Regions from separate parts of the Halobacillus sp. B23F22_1 genome, predicted to be linked through region 2. Evidence: riboswitches for the same ligand, from Rfam matches in the RefSeq annotation. Region 2 holds a riboswitch; the other holds the start of a gene.
The links. A riboswitch is a leader RNA that binds a small molecule or an ion and turns the genes downstream of it on or off. The one in region 2 is predicted to bind cyclic di-GMP.
Positions count from the first base shown of each region.

Region 1: it holds a riboswitch for cyclic di-GMP, as region 2 does, so the genes downstream of both, sda (sporulation histidine kinase inhibitor Sda) here and ACGTNH_RS06500 (anti-repressor SinI family protein) in region 2, are expected to answer to the same signal.

Region 1 covers NZ_JBIEKE010000001.1:965,756-976,169, forward strand. Annotated here, with positions in the region: gene ACGTNH_RS04995 (sodium:solute symporter family protein) at 1-1,026, shown strand, start outside; gene ACGTNH_RS05000 (iron-containing alcohol dehydrogenase) at 1,044-2,213, shown strand; gene ACGTNH_RS05005 (NAD-dependent succinate-semialdehyde dehydrogenase) at 2,232-3,665, shown strand; gene ACGTNH_RS05010 (Spo0E family sporulation regulatory protein-aspartic acid phosphatase) at 3,959-4,084, shown strand; gene sda (sporulation histidine kinase inhibitor Sda) at 4,189-4,362, opposite strand; cyclic di-GMP riboswitch class II at 4,380-4,464, opposite strand; gene ACGTNH_RS05020 (YrhK family protein) at 4,663-4,953, shown strand; gene ACGTNH_RS05025 (DUF2512 family protein) at 5,021-5,401, opposite strand; gene ACGTNH_RS05030 (CBS domain-containing protein) at 5,627-6,049, shown strand; gene ACGTNH_RS05035 (YqjF family protein) at 6,120-6,875, shown strand; gene ACGTNH_RS05040 (hypothetical protein) at 6,942-7,109, opposite strand; gene ACGTNH_RS05045 (SpoIIAA family protein) at 7,136-7,492, opposite strand; gene ACGTNH_RS05050 (general stress protein) at 7,865-8,137, shown strand; gene ACGTNH_RS05055 (YjzC family protein) at 8,212-8,394, shown strand; gene ACGTNH_RS05060 (hypothetical protein) at 8,497-8,694, shown strand; gene ACGTNH_RS05065 (manganese catalase) at 8,767-9,588, shown strand; gene ACGTNH_RS05070 (hypothetical protein) at 9,646-9,957, opposite strand; gene ACGTNH_RS05075 (YndM family protein) at 10,011-10,414, opposite strand, start outside.
Region 2 covers NZ_JBIEKE010000001.1:1,283,043-1,293,456, forward strand. Annotated here, with positions in the region: gene ACGTNH_RS06470 (WecB/TagA/CpsF family glycosyltransferase) at 1-327, shown strand, start outside; gene ACGTNH_RS06475 (glycosyltransferase family 4 protein) at 369-1,487, shown strand; gene ACGTNH_RS06480 (glycosyltransferase family 4 protein) at 1,534-2,580, shown strand; gene ACGTNH_RS06485 (YveK family protein) at 2,713-3,471, shown strand; gene ACGTNH_RS06490 (CpsD/CapB family tyrosine-protein kinase) at 3,461-4,162, shown strand; gene ACGTNH_RS06495 (YkvS family protein) at 4,630-4,836, shown strand; cyclic di-GMP riboswitch class I at 4,902-4,988, shown strand; gene ACGTNH_RS06500 (anti-repressor SinI family protein) at 5,014-5,157, shown strand; gene ACGTNH_RS06505 (YvbJ-related protein) at 5,286-6,545, shown strand; gene ACGTNH_RS06510 (APC family permease) at 6,823-8,283, opposite strand; gene ACGTNH_RS06515 (LCP family protein) at 8,496-9,536, opposite strand; gene ACGTNH_RS06520 (YigZ family protein) at 9,586-10,224, opposite strand; gene ACGTNH_RS06525 (sensor histidine kinase) at 10,384-10,414, shown strand, end outside.

The DNA.
Region 1 (10,414 bases), 320 kb from region 2:
GGCATTATCATTACTGGTGTTGTGCTGGCGATTTATGTATTTATGGGCGGCTCCCACTCTGATATTTTAACAGATTCGATCCAGGGATTCCTCATGTTGATTACATCCTTGGTAGTGGTCGCTGTCTTTGTGACAAGTGTTGGGGTGGAAGGCGGCTTTGGAGATATGATCTCAACGATAAAGGAAAGGAACCCTTCTGGTGGTTTTGATCAGCTGTTCCTTCCCGGTGACAATACGTATGGCTCACTTTGGCTGGTAGCCTTACTGTTTATCGCCCACCTTCCATTTGGTATTTTACCACATTTAGGCAACAAATTCTTAGCGGTAAAATCGAACAATGATATGAAAAAGCTAATTATGTACTGTACGATCTTCGCAACAATTTTACCGTTAATGGGGCTTGGCGGAATGCTCGGAATCGCTGTAATAGATCCAGGGATGGACATACGGCCTGACCAGGTCATTCCTGTACTCTTTCAGGAAATTTTTCCTCCATTTTTAGCAGCGTTTTTAGCGGTAACGGTTCTATCGGCTATTATGTCGACATCAGATGGTTTAATTGTTTCCTTAACTCAGTTACTTGCTAACGACCTATATCGCAAGTCGATTGTGCCAAGAACGAAAATTACAAAAGAAAAAGCGGAGAAAGTGGAACTCATCATCAGCCGTTACTCCACATTTGTCGTCATTCTCGTCGCTTCATTCATGGCGTGGAACCCTCCCGCATTTCTATCGATCTTTATGTGGATTGGAATCGGTGGAATTGTCTCCGCAACGGCTGGTCCATTAGTCGTCGGAGCATTATGGAATCGAGCAACGAAAGCTGGGGCGATCACATCGTTATTAGTCGGTACGCTTTCTTACTGGTATATTTACCTGCCAATCGGGATGGGAGTCAGCAACCCGTTTGCCGCAGCTGGTGCAGGGGTATTGCTAAGCATGATCACTATGATCGTATTTACGTTGATCGCTGGGAAAAAAGACTTGAATTCACAATCTAGTGAAAAAGTATCTATTTATTCGTAGAAAAGGAGAGTCATCACATGAATTCTTTTATTACGCCGCAGAACATCTATCACGGAGAAAATTCTATTGAACAGCTGAGAACGATTGTTCAAGATTTGAATGTAACCCACGCCTTTTTATTAACCGACCCCATGCTGAAAGAGCTGGAAGTCATCCAGCCGATCGAACACATTTTAGAAGACGAGGGCATTCGATACGATTTATCGACAAATGTAGTCCCTGAACCTCCTTTAGCTGTAGGAAACGAAGTTGTGCAGGAAATACGAGAAAAGAAACCCGATCTTGTTATCGGTGTTGGCGGAGGAAGTGCGCTGGATCTTTCCAAAGCGTCCGCCGTGCTGGCAGACCACGAGGGAACCGTTGAGGATTATTTAAATCTCACGGGCACGAAGCAGCTTCAATCACCCGGCATTCCAACCGTCCTCATCCCTACCACCGCCGGGACCGGAGCTGAAATTACGGATATCGCCGTTTTTTCGCTGGAGGATACGAAAGATGTGATTACTCATAAGTATTTGTTAGCGAATTACGCCATCGTCGATCCTCAACTGACCTATACACTGCCGCCAAAAGTAACAGCGGCGAGCGGTGTCGATGCGCTGACTCATGCCATAGAAGCTTTTACATCTGTAAACGCCACCCCATTAACCGATACACTCGCATTTGATGCGATGAAGCGAATCGTCAACAACTTAAGAAGTGCCGTTTGGAATCCGAAGGCTTATCATGCAAGAAAAGAAATGTCTCTCGGCAGTTTAATTGCCGGCCTTAGCTTTTATAATGCAGGAGTCGCCGGTGTCCATGGTTTAGCTTATCCGCTTGGCGGGTTATTTAAAATCCCTCATGGTGAAGCAAATGCCGTGTTGTTACCTTACGTTTACCACCGTATTTGGCCGTCATGCTTAGATAAAATGTACGAGCTGGGTGAAATTTTCTCTATTTCTTACGAAGGGAAAGATAAAAGGCAGGTGGCTCTGGAGGTCGTGCAGGCTCTTCACGAACTCGTAAAAGACGTCGGGCTGCCAACGTCGATCTTGGAATACAAGATTACATTAAACGATATTGATCAGTTAACGACTAATGGAATGAAGCAGACACGCTTACTGACAAGAAGTCCTATGCCTTTTGATGAAAAAAGCATCCGTGAAGTCTATCAACATGCTTTTGCCGGATGGGAATCGAAATAACGGAGGAGGAGAATTATTATGAAGGAATTAAATCTTTTAAACTATGTTGCAGGAAAATGGGTAGGAGAGAACGCAGAAACTTTTGATATTACGAATCCGGCTACAAATGAAGTAGTCGGAACGATACCGAATGGGACAAAGGAAGACGTGGAGGCCGCGATTGAAGCGGCACAGGCTGCATTTGAAGAATGGAAGGTATTATCAGCAGAAGAACGCTCGGATTATTTAGAAAAATTTTATCAGCGGGTAATTGAACGACAAGAAGAAATTGCCCGTATTCTTACGCTTGAAAATGGCAAGCCGCTAAAGGAAGCAAGAGGAGAAGTGTTGTATGCTGCTTCCTTTATTAAATGGTACGCCGAAGAAGGAAAACGAGTGTACGGACGAACGATTCCATCTAAAGGTCCTGGCCAGAGGATTCAAGTGTTAAAACAACCCGTCGGCGTCGTTGCGGCGATTACGCCATGGAATTTTCCAGCAGCGATGATTACTCGAAAACTGGCGCCAGCGTTAGCTGCAGGCTGCACGTTCATTGTGAAGCCGCCAAAAGAAACGCCATTAACGGCTGCTAAATTAATGGAATGCGCCGAAGAAGCGGGTATTCCCAAAGGTGTCGTAAATATGGTTGTTACACCAAACGAGGCTTTCAGCGAAACCATTCAGCAAAGTGAAGTCGTTCGCAAGCTTACTTTCACAGGTTCAACGGAAGTTGGAAAATTATTAATGAAACAAAGTGCTGATCAAATGAAAAACATTTCCCTGGAATTAGGGGGACAAGCCCCGCTCATCGTGTTAGATGACGCCGATGTAGAAGCAGCTGTCGAAGGTACGATCGCTTCAAAATTTAGAAATGCCGGCCAAACGTGTATATGCGCGAACCGGATTTATGTCCAGGAAGGCATTTATGATCCATTTGTCAGTCTGTTGAAAGAAAAAATAGAGAAGCTCAAGGTAGGAAACGGTTTGGAAGAAGACGTCGATATCGGACCGCTCATTAACAAAAAAGGCTACGAGAAAGTCGTAAGACACGTTGAGGATGCTAAAGAAAAAGGAGCGGACATTGTCGTAGGCGGCCAAGGTCAATATGAAGTTCCCTTTTACGAACCGACTCTAATTCTTGGGACAAACGAAAACATGCTATGCATGACGGAAGAAACCTTTGGTCCCGTTGTCCCCGTTCAAAAAGTCGAGACCGAAGAAGAAGCAGTCCGGCTGGCTAATAATACGCCGTTTGGACTGGCTGCTTATTATTTTACGGAAAATATGAACCGCGGTACAAAGATGGGCGAAGCATTAGACTATGGAATTATCGGCTGGAATCATGGTGCGCCGTCCGCTGCGCAGGCCCCTTTTGGCGGAATGAAGCAAAGTGGATTAGGAAGAGAAGGTGGAGCGGAAGGAATCGAAGCGTTTCTTGAAACAAAATATCTTTCAATTGGCATTAACTCCTAAGTCATTCTGAACAATTTGAGTGAAAATAACACTTGTCGTCATCCTTATCTTTCATGGGATAAGGGTGACTTTTTCTTTCCCGAAAAAATGGTATACGATAGACAACAAAAGGGTAATCTTCTAGGTCGAATAGCATTCGTATTCACCAGAAAGGCTGAACGAACGAATTGAAGATTGTGATGTTTTCATGCTTTAGAATCAAATCGTATCAATTAGTTATGGATTGACTATTAAAGGGGTATATTGACACCATTGGGGGTGTCAGAATTACGATCAAGCAATTAGAAGCAAGAATTGAACAACTACGACTGGAAATGTACAAAGAGTTTCAAAAAAATCCTCAAAGCCCCCAAGTGGTTGAAATTTCGCAATCCCTGGATAAGCTCTTAAACGAGTATAACCGTCTCACAAAGAAGTAATTTCGAATTGCTCCTCTCGTCTAGGTGGATTGTGAGTGGAAAGTCACCTGACTTATATAGAAAACAGCATGAATGAAGGGTGGTTTTCCATTTTTTTATAACTTTTATTCCAGCTCTTTTGAATATAAATAACTGTAATCTATATTTCTGCGTTGAAGTTCCTTAATGATTAAATTTAAAAAATCATTAGACACGTTGATTTTTAGAGCGGCACAATACGTGCGTATTAGAACATCATCCGGGAGTTCGATGATTTTGTCTCTACTCATATATGCCATAGCTGGTTCTTCTCTCCTTTTTAAGGAGCCGGTTGCACTACTTGTTCATTATAATTCAAGTGCCCACATACGAATTATAAGTCATCACATTCTCGTGTTAAATATTTCGTTAAACTATCTACATTATACTCTATATAAAAAGAAAAATATAAACATTATATATTTAACGTCCAATAAAAAAACAGATCATGTAGAAAGAAATTCAAAGGAGAAAAGGAGGATTTATTTAATAGATAGTTTAATAAAAAAATAGGTTGGTAACTAGTAATCAAAGAAGAACCCATGAAAGGAGAAAGGGGTATGCCAAAACTTACAGAAGGAAAAAATTATCTGGATTTAAAGGCGGGGCGCTTTCGTGTTTTTTTCAGAAGAAGGTATAAGTTTATTTCTCTTTTTAACGATGTCCTTGTAGGTGTCTTTTTTATCACAGGTAGTTCGCTTAATTTCTTTTCAGGAACAGCATTGTATGGAAATGCATGTTACCTGCTCGGCAGCTTATTTCTCGGAACACGCCCGGTCCTTAAGTTTATTCATGACACGACTTTTAAAAATGAAATGAAAAAAACTATAGGAAAAGAAGGAGGGCCTTAAAGCTGATGCTGCTTCCCTTTTGACACAAAAAAGCAACGAAGAGAAATCTTCGCTGCTCTACTTGCTATTAATAGTATTCATCCGTTCGTAATCGGGCATTGGAAGGCAGGATGTGGGACGCTAGAAAGATATGAAATCCATACTCACCAACTGCCATAATTCCGGCTGAAATAAGTGACGCCAGGAAGGCAGAACCGTCTAACGAAAAGATCCATGCACTGCTTGCGAAAACGATTATAAAGGTCAATACAAAATCGGCGATCGTTGCTGTTAAGTTGTTCGTTCGGGGCAGGATGGTAAGGTCCCCGGCTGCATAAGAAACAGCCCCAAGCACGAGACTCAGTACCAATACCCTTAGAAAAGGAACGCCATAGCTTAAACTTAAAACGAGAGACAGCACACCTATCGTCATTATTCCTTTAACGATAAGCGCCTTCATATGGTTCATATTTTTCCCACCTTTACTTATTCATTTGCTGATTTAATTTCCGAAGATTGGAAGCTTTAAACGATTTCTTAAAAAATGAGGACTATGGTCTTTCTTACTTATCCCTTTTCTAGTTCGATAACCGTAGGCCGAAACGGGCATATTTATCCTGCCAGGTTTAAAAGGCTTTCAAGGCGGCAATTGCTAAAATATAGCAATTACTACATGAAGAAAGGTGGATGGACAATGAGCAAAGTAAAAGATGTGATGACTACTAACCTGACGACTTGTAAATCTTCGGATGATCTAGCTTCGTTAGCTAAGCAGATGAGAGATGAAGATGTGGGATTTGTTCCGATCGCCGAGGGAGATAAGTATGTAGGAGTTGTAACAGACCGGGATATTGTGGTAAAAGGATTAGCCAAAGGTTCAGCTGGTGAGATTAAAGCTTCGGATGTGATGACAGAGAAAATCATAACCGGTTATCCGGATATGGAGGTTGAAGAAGCTGCTCGTCTTATGCAGGAGCACCAAATCAAAAGACTTTTAATTGTAGAAAGTGATAAGATTAAAGGTGTTATTACTTTAGGTGACATTGGTTATCAGGGTATTGATGAAGCAGCCGCAGGAATTGTCCGGGAAGTCTCTAAAGGGAATGGAAACAACTAGTTATTAGAAAAAAGTTATTAAAGGTACGCTATCTGGCCATAGCGTACCTTTTTTATAGGAGGTAGCGGATATGTATGAACCAATCATAGAACAGACAGACCATAGAACCTTTCCATTACCCGATGGTCACTGGATCATGACTCAAAGGTGGCAGCACCTTTTATTTCTACATTTTCCTATAAAGAAAGAAACGGTAGAACCATACATTCCAGAAGATCTTTCGTTAGACACGTATGGCGGGGAAGCCTGGATTACCATCCTTCCATTTGAAGTTAGCGATATGCACATAAGGAAATTACCGCCTTTTCCATCTGTAAATACTTATTTAGAACTCAATGTAAGAACCTATGTAAAATGTAACGGAGTTTCTGGCCTTTATTTTTTCAGTTTAGATGCCAGTAAAGTCTTAGCGGTAACTGGCGCCCGAATGACAACGCTGCCTTATTATTACGCAAAAATGGAGATGCAGAAGCAAGACGGACGTTTTCAGTTTTCCAGCAAGCGAAAAGGAAAGACAGGAGCACTTCTTCAAGGGATATACCGACCTCACTCAGCTATCTATTACCCAAAAGATGAATCGCTTGAACAATGGCTGTTGGAAAGGTATTATGCCTGGAGCTCTCTTGGCAGTCTTCTTGTCGAAATCGGAATTCACCATACGAAATGGGAGGTTCAGGAGGCTCAAGCAGATATTCAAGCGTTTAACTTAATTCCTTTTCCTGTTAACGAGATGATAAAACCGCCGCTGCTTCATTACGTGAAATCCAAACGAGTATTATTCTGGCCGCTTAAGCTTTTGAAACAGGCAGAGACAAAAATAAAATAATCCGAACGATTCTGGAGAAATCAGTTCGGATTATTTATGTTAATGAGACTCCACACCGTCGCTCCGTCAAAACACTCCGCTTTCTGTGGGCACGACTTCAGCTTCCTCTTGCGCACCGGGTACCAGGTACCTAAATTCACACTTGGCACTTCGCTCTTTTACAGCTTTTCGGTACCTGGAACCTTTATGCTCTCTCGCTGCAATAGAGTTGCTCGATCGTTCGTTTTCTGACATCAACTTTACTTACCTTCCAATCTGCATTACTGTTTCATCCATTTCCATGCTTTTTCCTGTTCCCTATCTTCAAATACCTCTACTTGAATACCAGGTAGATACTTCCCAACTTTTGCAGGTGTTTTAATCCAGTCTTTGTTGCTGATCATTGCAAATTTATTAAACTGTTTCCAGCGTTTAGCATCCACTTTCATTCCTTTAAGAAGTCCCTGCTGCGTAATTCCATTCAATTCTTTTATATAAGCGATCACATTAAACTTGTCATCTTCGTTAAAGCATTTTTCAATATATTCATCGAGATGAAGAGCGTCCCTGCCAGTGGCTTCTCCTTTGATCTCAACAACGATCGTTGATGAGTCATGACTGGGTAAAATGGTAAACATGTAAACCTCTCCTTCTTATGAAACCATTCACGATAAGAACCAACTATAAACGTTGGTGTAAATGATTATATAGACCTCCCCGAACATGCATCCTTAGTTGTGTTTGCATTTATAAAATGGTAAATAACGCCTGTGTTTATTTTGGTAAATCATGTAATAACAAGGTATTCAGAGAAGAAAGTTGTTTTATTTCTTATTGAAAATCCACAACATCAATAGGCATAAAAGATTATTTTTTATTAAGAATCAATTACCAATATTTCATATATTTTACAAAAAATATTTTTAAAAAACCCGTAGTTTAACTTAACTGAAAAATGAGAAAGTTAATATATGTAACACCAAATAAATCTGATAAGGAGGCAAGATAATATGGCTAAGAACAATCAAAGTAACATGAGCAGAGAAGAAGCTGGGCGTAAAGGCGGAGAAAAAACAAGTAACAAATACAGCCAAGAGCACTTCGAGGATATCGGTCAAAAAGGCGGAGAAACGACCAGCAAGGAATATGATCAGGATCACTTTGAGAACATTGGCCAAAAAGGTGGGGAAACCACCAGTGAAAAATACGGTGAAGAACATTATGAAAAGATCTGCCAAAAAGGCGGACGTAATTCCAGCAGCGGTTCCAACCGCAGTTCCTAACAACACTTTTTAAAATATAAGAAACTGGTTACTGGCATAACCATCAACTAAAATTTTCTCGGAGGTGTATACCAATGGCAAATAACAAACAGTATAAAACAGGAGAAAAAGCTCCAGAAAGCGGTAAATATAAAGTAGACAAGCTACAAAACGGAAATTCCAGTCAAGATAACACAACGATAAATCTGAATGAAGGAGATCAATTTCCACCTTCTCCTTCAGAGAACGAAGCCGCTTATTGGGTGAAATCTTCTTAAAGATTTAAAAGAATCCCCTCTTGGTTAATGAATCAAGAGGGGATTCTTTTTGAAAAAATCTGTTTTCTAAGATCACTCTAGATACGATAAGGGGATGTAACTGTGACGCTGAAACCTCTCCATACATTGAAAAATGATGGGTACTCCAAAGTCGCTTTTGATACAGAAAATGAAGGGAATAGAGTATTTCTTCAACTGGATGAATTGGTCAGCGAGGAACAGTTGTTAAATATCTTAAAGGTTAATCCCATACGTGTGGAATTTTCCTTTAGAAGAAAAGCCTTACGTGATTGTGTATGAAAGTGGTAGATGTACAAGGTTTTATATTGATCATAAAGAATCAAATTAAAAAAGAAGGGGTGGATTTCTCTTATGTTTTTTCATAGAAAAGAACTTCAATATCACGCAAAGCCAGAACGTCCGGATCCTGTTTATGCTAAAAAGCTCCAAGAAATACTAGGCGGTCAGTTTGGAGAAATATCAGTTGCGATGCAGTACTTATTTCAAGGCTGGAATGCACGAGGAGACGAAAGGTATAAGGATCTGATTATGGATACGGGAACTGAAGAACTGGGACATATTGAAATGATCTCTACTATGATTGCTCGTTTGTTAGATGATGCGCCTCTTCACGAACAGGAAAAGGCAGCAGAGGATCCTGTCATTGGCGCAATTATGGGAGGAATGAACCCCCATCACGCTATCGTATCAGGACTCGGAGCGATGCCGGAGAACAGTACCGGGGTCCCGTGGAATGCTGGATACATTGTAGCGAGCGGGAACCTTATCACAGATATGCGCGCCAATTTAAATGCTGAATCACAGGGAAGACTACAGGTTGCTCGTTTATATGAAATGACAGACGACCGTGGCGTCAAAGAAATGCTTTCCTTCCTGCTTGCACGGGATACAATGCACCAAAACCAATGGATCGCTGCTCTTAAAGAACTGGAAGAAGAGCATGGCACCACAGTTCCAGGCACAGTACCAAAAGAATGGGAAGCTGCAGAATTTTCCTATGATTTATTGAACTTCTCAGAAGGAGAAGAAAGTACAGAAGGAAACTGGACCTCAGGTAAAACGCCAGATGGGAATGGTGAATTCGGGTACGTGAAAGAACCACAGGCTCATGGAGGAAAACAAGAACTTAAGCCGGCACCTAATTACGTGCATGGGACACCGCCCCAAAAATAAAAAGATGAAGAAAGCCGTTTCAAAATTAAACCTTACGTTGAAACGGCTTTTTGATGATTATTCCATTTGACTATTGTTTTCATTGGGAGACGTGTTGTACGGATCTTCACTATTTTCATTTTTATCATCATGAGTCGGGTGGGCACCAGGATATTGCCTTGGTAAGTTTTGGTGAAGATTCCGGTTCTCATAGGCAAAATTACTGTAATATTGTTGACCCTCTTTCCAGGGAGTCTCTTTGTTTTTTACTGGTTTAACTTTTCCTTCTGGGTGCCCAAAAGAACCTTCTGGAAATTCTTCTGAAGTAAGAAAGTTACGCTGTGTCTCAGCATTTGCAAAGTCTGTATATTTCTGATTCTTTTTTGTCATCTGCTTTATTCTCCTGTAACAAGATAGGAAGAACGATAAAACTGAGTAAAGTTTTATCGTTCTTCCTTATTACGTGGGTCGTCTGGTGTTAGTTCTTCGGAGGCTTCCATACTTAACTGGCCTGTAGTATTTTTCTGTTCAACATCTCTCTTCTGCTCATCCACGTCTTTTAACGTTCGTGCAACTGACTGGTGGAAGAAATACTCAAAAATCGCTAAAGAGATGGTCGAAATAAGAGTGGCTTCAAAAACAGTGTTTCCCACGGTAAGAGCATCAGTCATCATATAAATCACGACAAAAGCTAGAACAGCATCAGCTATAGTTGCGGTAATATTGTTGCTTCTAGCCAAGATAATCTTATCACCCAGTACATACGAAACAATACCTAGAACAAGAGTGATTAAGAAAACATTACCGAAAGAAACATCAAACCCTACCCCTAAAATCATATAGAGAA
Region 2 (10,414 bases):
GCAGGTCAACATCATGGTTATTTTGATTTAAAAGATGCAAATGTTGTTAATAATGTAAAGGAAGCAGAGCCGGATATCGTATTTGTAGGATTAGGATTTCCTAATCAAGAAAAGTGGATACATCAATTTCGTAATGAATTTTCTCATGGATTATTTATGGGAGTAGGCGGAAGCTTTGACGGATGGGCAGGACACGTGAAGCGGGCACCAGAATTTTGGCGGAAACTTAATGTGGAATGGCTTTATCGATTAATAAAACAACCGAGTCGCTGGAAACGAATGCTACAATTGCCAAGATTCATTTGGCATATTTTATTAAAAAAGTAGCAGTCTAAAAGCAACAACGGTAGAAATGAGGGGATCTTCAAGTGAAAATTCTTCATTTAAACGCAGGTAATGAAACGGGCGGCGGAATGAGTCACATTCTTTCTTTATTAAATATGCTGGATCATGACGAAGTCGTTTTAGGTGTATTGGAAGATGGCGAAATGTTTCATAAGGCGCGTGAACTATCAATTGACACAGTAAATTTCAAACAGAGTTTCCCTTATGATTTATCCGTTTTATTTCATATCAAGCGTTACATTGAGAATGAAAACATTGATATGGTGCATACCCACGGTCCACGTGCTAATGTATTAATGAACATATTAAAGACTTCCTTATCCATTCCATGGATTCTTACTCTTCATAGTAATCCCGATGATGATTTTATGGGGCATGGTGTTAAAGGCAGTATGTTTGCAAAGCTTCATAAATGTGCTATTCGACAAGCTGATCATTGCATGGCTATATCGGAAAGCTTTAAAAATCTGCTGCATAATATCGGGGTAGCTAAGGAGAAAATCTCGACCATTTATAATGGGATTGATTTCAACGTACTTCCTAATCAAAATAGCTTTAGAGAGGACTTTGGATTTGCAGATTCTGACTTCCTCATTGGGATGGTTGCCAGGTTAGAACCGGTGAAGCAGCACGAGCTTGCCATTCAAGCGTTTGCAGAGTTGAATAAAAAGAATCCTAATTCCCATTTAGTTTTGATTGGAAACGGATCAAGAGAACGGGAGTTAAAACGCTTATGTTCAGACAGTAATCTTGACCGTCATGTTCATTTTTTCGGTCATAGAGAAGATGTTTCTTCGATTTTACCCTTGATGGATGTTACGTTACTTACTTCTAAAAGTGAAAGTTTTCCTCTAGTTTTATTAGAATCTGCGAGAGCACGAGTTCCTGTTATTACTACAAATGTAGGCGGTGTTCCTCAACTTGTTCCTTCTAATAAATACGGGTGGGTGACGGAGTGTGAGGAACTTACTACCACTTTACATTTAGCTTATGAGAAAAACAAAGACGAACGTCAAGTAATGGGAGACCGCTTTTACCATTTTGCACGAAGTCGGTACTCTTCCAATCACCTTGCCCAACAAGTAACTAAAATTTATGACATTATGTATAAATCACCTATAGAAGTCGAATCACACGTATAGTGCAGCTTGTCCCTACACCATAGAGTTAACAGAAAGGAGGTGCACTATGGAACTTCAAGCGCTTCTTTTTTGTTTTTTACTGGCGGTTGCACTTACTCCATTGATTATCAAATTTGCAGTTTATATAGGAGCTACAGACCAACCTGACCATCGAAAGGTTCATACTAAACAAATGCCAAGGCTGGGCGGCTTAGCTATTTTTGTAAGTGTTATATTTGGGATGGTTTATTTTACTCCTTATCACCCCTATTTGTACCCCCTCCTTATAGGTGGAGTCATTATTGCAATTACTGGATTTTTAGATGATATCTTTAGTCTTCCTCCATTGTACAAGCTGGGCGGACAATCTCTTGCAGCGCTTGTTGTCATTGCCAGCGGAGTGAAGATTGAATTTATAAACCTCCCTTTTGGCTCTCCTATTGAATTTGGATTTTTAAGTATTCCTATTACGTTATTCTGGATCATTGGAATTACAAATGCGATTAATTTAGTGGACGGATTGGACGGGCTTGCGGCAGGCATCTCTTCGATTGCTTTATTAACGATCACGAGTATGGCTATTATGATTGGCAATGAATTTGTGATGTATATGGGGTTAATCGTATTAGGAGCTGCATTGGGATTTTTAGTTTTTAATTTTTACCCCGCTAAAATCTTTATGGGAGATACAGGAGCTATGTTTTTAGGCTTTATGATCAGTGTACTTTCCCTGCTCGGATTTAAAAATGTAACGTTATTTTCATTTATTATTCCAATTCTTATACTTGGAGTACCAATCTCTGATACCATAATTACCATTGTTCGCCGAATGCTGCACGATCAGCCGATTATGAAAGCCGACTTTGCTCACTTACACCATAATTTATTAAAGCTGGGATGCAGTCATCCGCAGACGGTTATTATGATTTACACCCTTAGTGCGCTATTTAGTTTAGCGGCCGTACTTTTTTCACAGGCTACCCTTCTTAATTCCTTAATGGTGGTAACGATCCTCATTTTCAGTACCGAAATCATGGTTGAAATATCGCAAATTGCGGGTGAGAAATATCGCCCGTTGTTAAATCGATTGGTATCACCCCGCAGCAAAGAGTGAGTCATGTAATGTCGAAAATTCTCACTCTTTGTATTTTTATTGGGAAAATTTTGTTTGAACCTACAAAATAAAACAGTTTGTGATATAATGTTGTTATCTTTTTGAATATTTTACATAGTTGGGGGTACATGCATGGAAGAGACTATTTCTCTCAGAGAAATTTTTGAAGTTTTAAAAAAGAGAATTTGGATGATTCTTGCAGTGACAGCTGGCGCTGCAATTATTAGTGCAATTGTAACATTTTTTATTTTAACACCTACTTACGAAGCATCATCGGAATTTATTGTAAATCAATCAGAGGCTATGGACCAAGATTCAGCCTATGATGTCAATGATATTCGTACCAATGTAGAATTGATTAGTACATACAATGTAATTATTAAGAGCCCAGCGATATTAGACGAGGTAATAGATTCATTGAATCTACAACTATCCGCAGAACAGTTAAGTAATAAGATTCAAGTATCAAGTGCGGAAGAATCTCAAGTGGTAAACGTTACGGTTACAGATGAAAGCCAGTCTATGGCCGTAGAAATCGCAAACGGTACGGTAGAAACTTTTCAACAAGAAATTCCATCATTAATGAACGTCGATAATGTTAATATCTTATCTCCAGCAGTTGAAAGAGTAGACGCTTCCCCAGTAAGCCCTAAACCATTACTAAACATTGCCATTGCGATTGTTGTCGGCTTAATGGTAGGAGTAGGTTTAGCATTCTTACTTGAATATCTGGATAACACAATTAAAACTGAGCAAGATGTTGAAAAAACACTTGGTGTTCCTTTGATGGGAGTAATTTCTACAATTTCAGAAGAAGACTTGGGGCCTGAAACGATGAATAGACAACCGAGTCGTGCATCGAAAGTAAGAGGTGAATCTGTTGGTACGTAAATCAAGAATGAAACAAGCTGCTTTGAAAGCGAGAAAAATAATTGCAAACGACAATCCTAAATCACCAATAGCTGAACAATATCGTACAATTAGAGCTAATTTACAGTTTGCCTCTGTCGATCATGAGCTGCAATCTCTTTTGATTACTTCTTCTGGGCCGTCCGAAGGGAAGTCTATGACCTCTGCTAACATGGCTGCTGTTTTTGCACAACAAGGGAAAAAGGTCCTGCTAGTTGATGCTGATTTGAGAAAACCAACTGTCCACCATACGTTTCGATTAACGAATACTAGAGGATTAAGTAATTTTCTTGTCGGCAGAGAAGGGCTAAAAGAAATCATTCAACATACAGGTGTTGACAATTTGGAAGTATTGACAAGCGGTCCTATTCCGCCAAACCCATCCGAATTATTAGGATCCAAAGCAATGAATAAGTTAATGCTGGAAGCAAGACAAAATTACGATCTTGTTATCTTTGATACGCCTCCTGTGTTAGCCGTTTCTGATTCCCAGGTTTTAGCTAGTGATGTAGATGGTGTTATGTTGGTTATCAGAAGTGGGCAGACTGAATTTTCTGCAGCGGAGCGTGCAAAAGAGTTACTTGAACAATCCAGAGCTAATTTACTCGGCGTTGTACTAAACGATAGAGAAAAGAAAAATAGCAATTATTATTATTATTACGGAAACGGATAAGAACAGAGCGGATATCGCTCTGTTTTTTTTAATTCTCCAAAAAGATACTTTACAAAAAAGAAGTAGGAATACTAAGGGACCTTGCTCGAATAAAAGTTAGTAGGGGAGAATAGTAAGCCGGTGAGGCAGCGATCGACAGTTAGCTCTTAACATGTCAGGTATCGTAAATTCTTATGATAACGAACATAAAATGTAGCACCTTCCGCTCTAAGGGAAGAGAAATATTTCATATTATAGATGGGTGGCTGGTCATTTAAGATGAGAAAAAGGGGAGGGCAGCAGGCTGGTTTTGCTGGGATGAGGCGGGGGAGCTGCACCCACATTTTTTGTGCTGATTATGAAAGCGGACACAATTTCACCTTAAATAATCAAAATTTTCTATGAAAATCACTGGAAATTACTTGCCTTCTCTAGAAAATTCCATTATCCTTTATTTTAAATTGTATATGTTGAAAGGGGTCATTATTGTGTTTACACCAGATACAAAGGTAGCTAGTCCAGGAAACATTATAGAATTTGAAAGAAATGAAACGATGTTTAAAGGTAAAGTTATCCCGAGTCAGTGTCAAAGATCCGTCATTGTTGACCTTACGATTATGGATAACTTAGATGAAATAGATTTTGAATATGATCGTACAGTTGTAGCCCATGAAAATTATCGTGTTTTGTCATAATTTTCTGACAAAACTATTGTTAAAATAAAATTAGAGTATTATAATGATGTTTATAACAACTTCTCCTTGTAAAAAGGCAAACTTATTGAAAAATAAGGACGCAAAACTACGGGTCTAAGACCACTACAGGTTAGGACCGCCGGGTCGTCTAAGGTGAATGGTGGAGGGGATCATTCATTGAAAAAGCTAAATGATGATAAGAAGCTGGACGCGGAATGGGTAGCCCTTATGAAAGAAGCCAAGAGGCAAGGACTAACAAAAGAAGAAGTCCATCAATTTTTATCCCTCACTAGAAATATTAATTATAAGGTAAGAGTTTGAGCTTCTCAAAATTTGAGAAGCTTTTTTATGTCTCTTTTTATTGAGAAGATTGGAAAAATATGAATAGAAATATTGTTAAATATGGTAGAATATAAGTAGTTTTTGTAGAAAAAAGGGGGAAGATTTTCATGGGGGAATGTCAATCATGTGGGAATAACACTGTTCGTTCACAAAGATATTGTAATGATTGTCAGTCAAACCAAAACGTTAAGCAGCCGGCAGATTTTGCTCGAAGTGATGAATGGTTAAATGCCAGCCGATATTACGAAGAATATCAAGATGAACAAAATTCCCATAAAAAGAGAAATTGGAGAAAAATCTTTGCGTCTATTATAACTGTGCTCTTATTACTAGGATTTGCAGCTACAGGATGGGCCTATTTAAATAAAGTAACTTCAGCAAAGCATACGGTACAAGAATTTGAGAAAGCTGTAAAAAACAGTGATGCTGAGCGGCTTGTCCAACTTATATCATTTGAACACACGTCAACTGGGTTCAACAAGTCACAAGCTGAACATATGATTCATTATTTTAAAGAAAGCCCTGGTGAGTTCCTCGCTTTAATAGGTTACTTAAGAGCATCAGCTGATGGAGCGGAAGAAGATGAATCACAGAACATGCATGTTAATCGTTTAGGAACCAAATGGCTATTATTCGATCAATATAAAATAAAACTTGACCCAGCTGGAATTAATATTCAAACATCTCAAGAGAACGTAAATTTATATTTAAATGGTGATGAGGTTGGAGAGTTATCAGAAGGTATATATGAGTTAAAAGGTGTTACTCCTGGAGAGCATGTTGTAAAAGGTGAGGTTGAAGTTAAGGGAGATCGATATGATCACATTATGTCAGTTAATACATATGAAAATAAAGATAATCCAATAGAAATAGAATTTGAAGAATTATCACCGGAAGTTCTCCAAGCTTCTTTAGAAAAAAGGTTAGAGGATGACATAAAAACGGCAGTTGAAAATCATGTGAATGAATATGTTGAAGCATATGAAGATAAAGACATCAATGCGTTTCAAGTGATGAAGAATGACTCGTACCTGCAGGATACAGAAGCTAATATTCAAGAAATGGATGAATTAGGAAAGAACTTTTCAGGAGAAATAAAATCCATCACCTATGACATAGGGAGCTTGGAATTGGAACGAGATGAAACTTCAGATTTATTTACTTCTTCCATCATTGTTTCCTTTGTACTTGATGCAGGTTATTATTTGGAAGGTGACGATCCAGATCATATGCTTAGTAACGAAAATACTTATTCCTGGAACTACGAATTCGCTTTTGAGGAGGAAGAAAAGTCGTGGGTGATCACTTCCGGCACGCCGATGGCAATGTTTGAAACTGATGAACTTGAAGTAAAAGAATTTGAGTAATTGAAAGAATATGTAAGCAGGGTTGTTAATAAAACGAACATCCGGATAAACGCAGAACATGAGCGTATTCAAAATACGCAGCCTCCTGTGGTAGAAGAGAGAGTCGAAGATCCCGCACTTTGCTTTCCGGGGAAGCTGAGGCCGTGCCCAGGGAAAGCCAAGTATTTTGACGGAGCGTTGGTGTGAAGTCTCGTAATAAATAATCCGAACTGATTCTTTTGAATCGTTCGGATTATTTTATACTTATTCAACTTTTCCCAAGTCTGGATTTCTTATCCTAAATCTTTTCTTTACCCAAAATCAGGTAGTTCAACTCTTTGTCCGTTAATTTGTTGTAACGGTGCGAATTAAAGATATAGAATAATATTCCTAACAAGGCCCATATCCCTAAAGCAATTAAAGATTCTTTTCCTAGTGCTGCAGGTGAGCCGGGAATTAATAGCAGAACTAAGAAAATGATGGAGCTGATCATCCCTAATAAAGATAATAGTTTCTTTCCGGGCGCCACGATGCTTGCGTTATTCATTGTTTTACTTTGTTCCGACCATTTGAAAATTTTATACGCAGTAGCTGTACAGAAAAAGTAAGCAATCGCAACTCCTGTTGATGACATATCGACTACCCAAAGTAACGCCTCGCGGCCAAACCACGGAGCAATTAAACAAACTGCCATAGTAAATAGAATCCCTACATAAGGGGTATGGTATTTACGGTGTAATGCCCTGAAAGCGTTGGGTAAAATTCTGGCGCGCCCCATAGCGAAAGTAAGCCGGCTGGCTGAAAGGTAAAATCCATTGAGTCCAGTGAAGATTCCCATGCAAATGGCAAGAGCAATAATAAATACACCTGCACGTCCCATATAACTCTCTATGGCATCGCCTGTTCCCCAGACCGAATTTTGCTCGTTGATCTGGGTTAAGAGTTCCTGCCATGGCATCGTACTTGCGGTAATAATAATCATAAAGGAATAAGCAAGCCCCGCTGCGATCAATGACCAAATAATCAATCCAAATGCTTTTCTTGATTCAAATTGGAATTCTTCCGCCGCCTGGGGAATATTATCAAATCCTACATAAGCAAAAGGTGCAACTGCTAAAATTGCAAGAATGGAGGCAAGCGCTGGTTGAGAGGGTTCAAAAGCAGGTGTTATATTTTTGACACTCGGCCCTTCAGCAAATATAGCACTTACAGCAAGCATTAGAATGCCTAATATAAGAATAATACTGAAAATAAATTGCGTCTTTCCAGAAAAACTTGTTCCTCGAATATTTAAAAAGGCAAATAAGATGAGTACGAAACTGGCGATTAGAATTTGGATGATAGATACCTCATAGCCTGCCACACTATATAAAGTTCCTATTGCTGCGAATTGAGGAAATAAGAACTTAGCTAATAAAGCCAGTGCCGAGGCATTCAATGCAACGATACATATGTATCCTAACGTTAAAAACCAGCCAGCAAAGAATGCGAATTTACGGCCGAATCCAATGTAGGCATAGGAAAACTCCCCGCCAGTCACCGGGAATTTTTTAATAAGAAAACCATAACTTACTCCTATGATCATCATAAGGACTGCGCCTAAAAGAATACCGATGACGACACCGAATGGACCTGCATCCCCAATCCAATCTGTTGGAAGTACAAAAGCTCCCCACCCAATTGCTGAGCCAAAAGCAATCGCCCAAACCCAATGAGGTTTTAAAGATTTCTTAAGTTGTCTTCTTTCAAGTTCTGCCATGAACCTATAAAGCCTCCTACTAAAATTGACGTGCAAGAACTATTCTACTTATTGTGTGGTTGTAGTACAAATATCATCCACCAAAATAAACTTATCGTTTTCATAAAGATAATGGATGTGGTTCTAAAGGCAAAAAAGCTTGTAGAAAACCATCGAGGTTTCTACAAGCTTTATACTTTTAAACGTATTCGAGTATTTCCTGGGAAATACGACTAATATCGGTACTGATCATCATAATCTGAATTTATAGAGCTTTGTTCTTCTCCGGCGAAGGAACTTGGTTCAGACTGTTCTTCCAAATCTAAGTGAGTACGAAGCGAACTTTGGATATTCATTAGACTGTTTTCGTCAATTTGAAAATACCAAATCCCATTGTCCATATAATCCCCTTCACCTTCTAACTGCATTTCATCGAAGTTCAATCCGTCTTCACTTAATACGTAGTCTTTATAAGAAGTCATCTGGCTAAAGGTTAAGTTCGTCTTCATATTATCACCGATAGAGTCTATTATGTTTCCATAATTTGAGATCGATCCTACGGAAGCTGCCTTGTCCACGATCGCTTCAATCATCTCCATTTGACGTTCCCCCCGTGCAAGATCACTATCATATTGTCTGGACCGCACTAAAGCTAAAGCTTCTTCGCCATTTACAACTTGACGACCTTTTTCTAATTTAATAGCAGATTTGGCATCTTCACTATTCTGCTCAGCTAAGTCAAAGGGGACATCAAACTCTACACCATTAATAGAATCGACTACATCTACAAATGAGTTAAAGTTTAGACGAACATAATAATCCACCGGAACATTAAACAGGTTTTCTACCGTTTCTATCGTAGCATCAGTCCCCCCGAAAGAGTGAGCATGTGTAATTTTATCGTTATAGCCTACTTCAGGAATATACGTATAAGAGTCACGGGGAATGCTCACGAGTTTAACGGATTTATCTTCATCGTTGAAAGTGGCTAGCACGAGTGCATCAGATAAACTGCGTCCTCCAGCCTCATAGCTGTCTCTCGTTTCACTATCATCTACACCTATAAATAATACGGAAGTTGAATTTAAATCAGGAGTCACAATTTCATCTCTTTTATCAGATTTGCCCCCGCGATCTAATGATTCATGAGAAGCATCTGCTGTATCTCTAGCTTTATCTGTTAAAAATGCAGCATATCCGGCAGTGGCACCGATCGTCAGCAATAAAACAAATGCCAGGCTCCATAAAGCTATTTTTAATTTACTCCGTTTCATCCGTGTAATCTCCTTGTCATTATTCTTGTTTCTCTCTTTTAAGATTTCTTTAAATCTCCACTGGTGATTCCATATACTCTTGGCTTCCGTGGGTGATGGCAGCTTGTCCACTCGTTAAATTAGTTATCCAACTTTCAAATTCCTTTACTTGATTTTTCACTACATATACTTCTATTTCCACGTTTTCTAAGTAATGAACCTTTTTAATATGGTAGATGGAATTTCTAAGTTCATTTTCAAGCTTTCCGAGTAAGGTGTATTCGATATGAACAATCACTTCCTGCATTAGTTCGCGTTTGACGACCCCGGTGGCTCGAATGGCCTCAGAAGTTGCACTTGAGTATGCCCGAATTAAACCGCCGCTACCTAATTTAATTCCTCCAAAATACCTTGTCACTACTACAGCCGTGTCTTTTATTTTCATTTTCTTTAATACTTCAAGCATAGGAACACCAGCTGTGCCGCTGGGTTCACCATCATCATTAGCTTTTTGAATTAAATCATGTTCGCCAATCATATAAGCCGAGCAATTATGAGTAGCATCATGGTGCTTTTTCTTTATCGATTGAATAAAAGCTTGAGCTTCTTCTTCTGTTTCACAGCGTTTGACGTAACCTATGAAACGGGATTTTTGTATATTTATTTCATTTTCACCTTGTTTTTTTACAGTTGTATAACATTCTAGCATCGACATTTAACCTCCTAAATTTTTATTATATAATGGGTAGTGCAAATGGGGCAACTTAAGACGAGAATTGTATAAATATAAGTGATTATCAATTCACCCCCATAAATAGACATGGGTCCGACGAATGATTATCGTGAACATCGATGGAGGAGACTTAGTATGAAATCTGGGAACAAAGCACTTGATTACA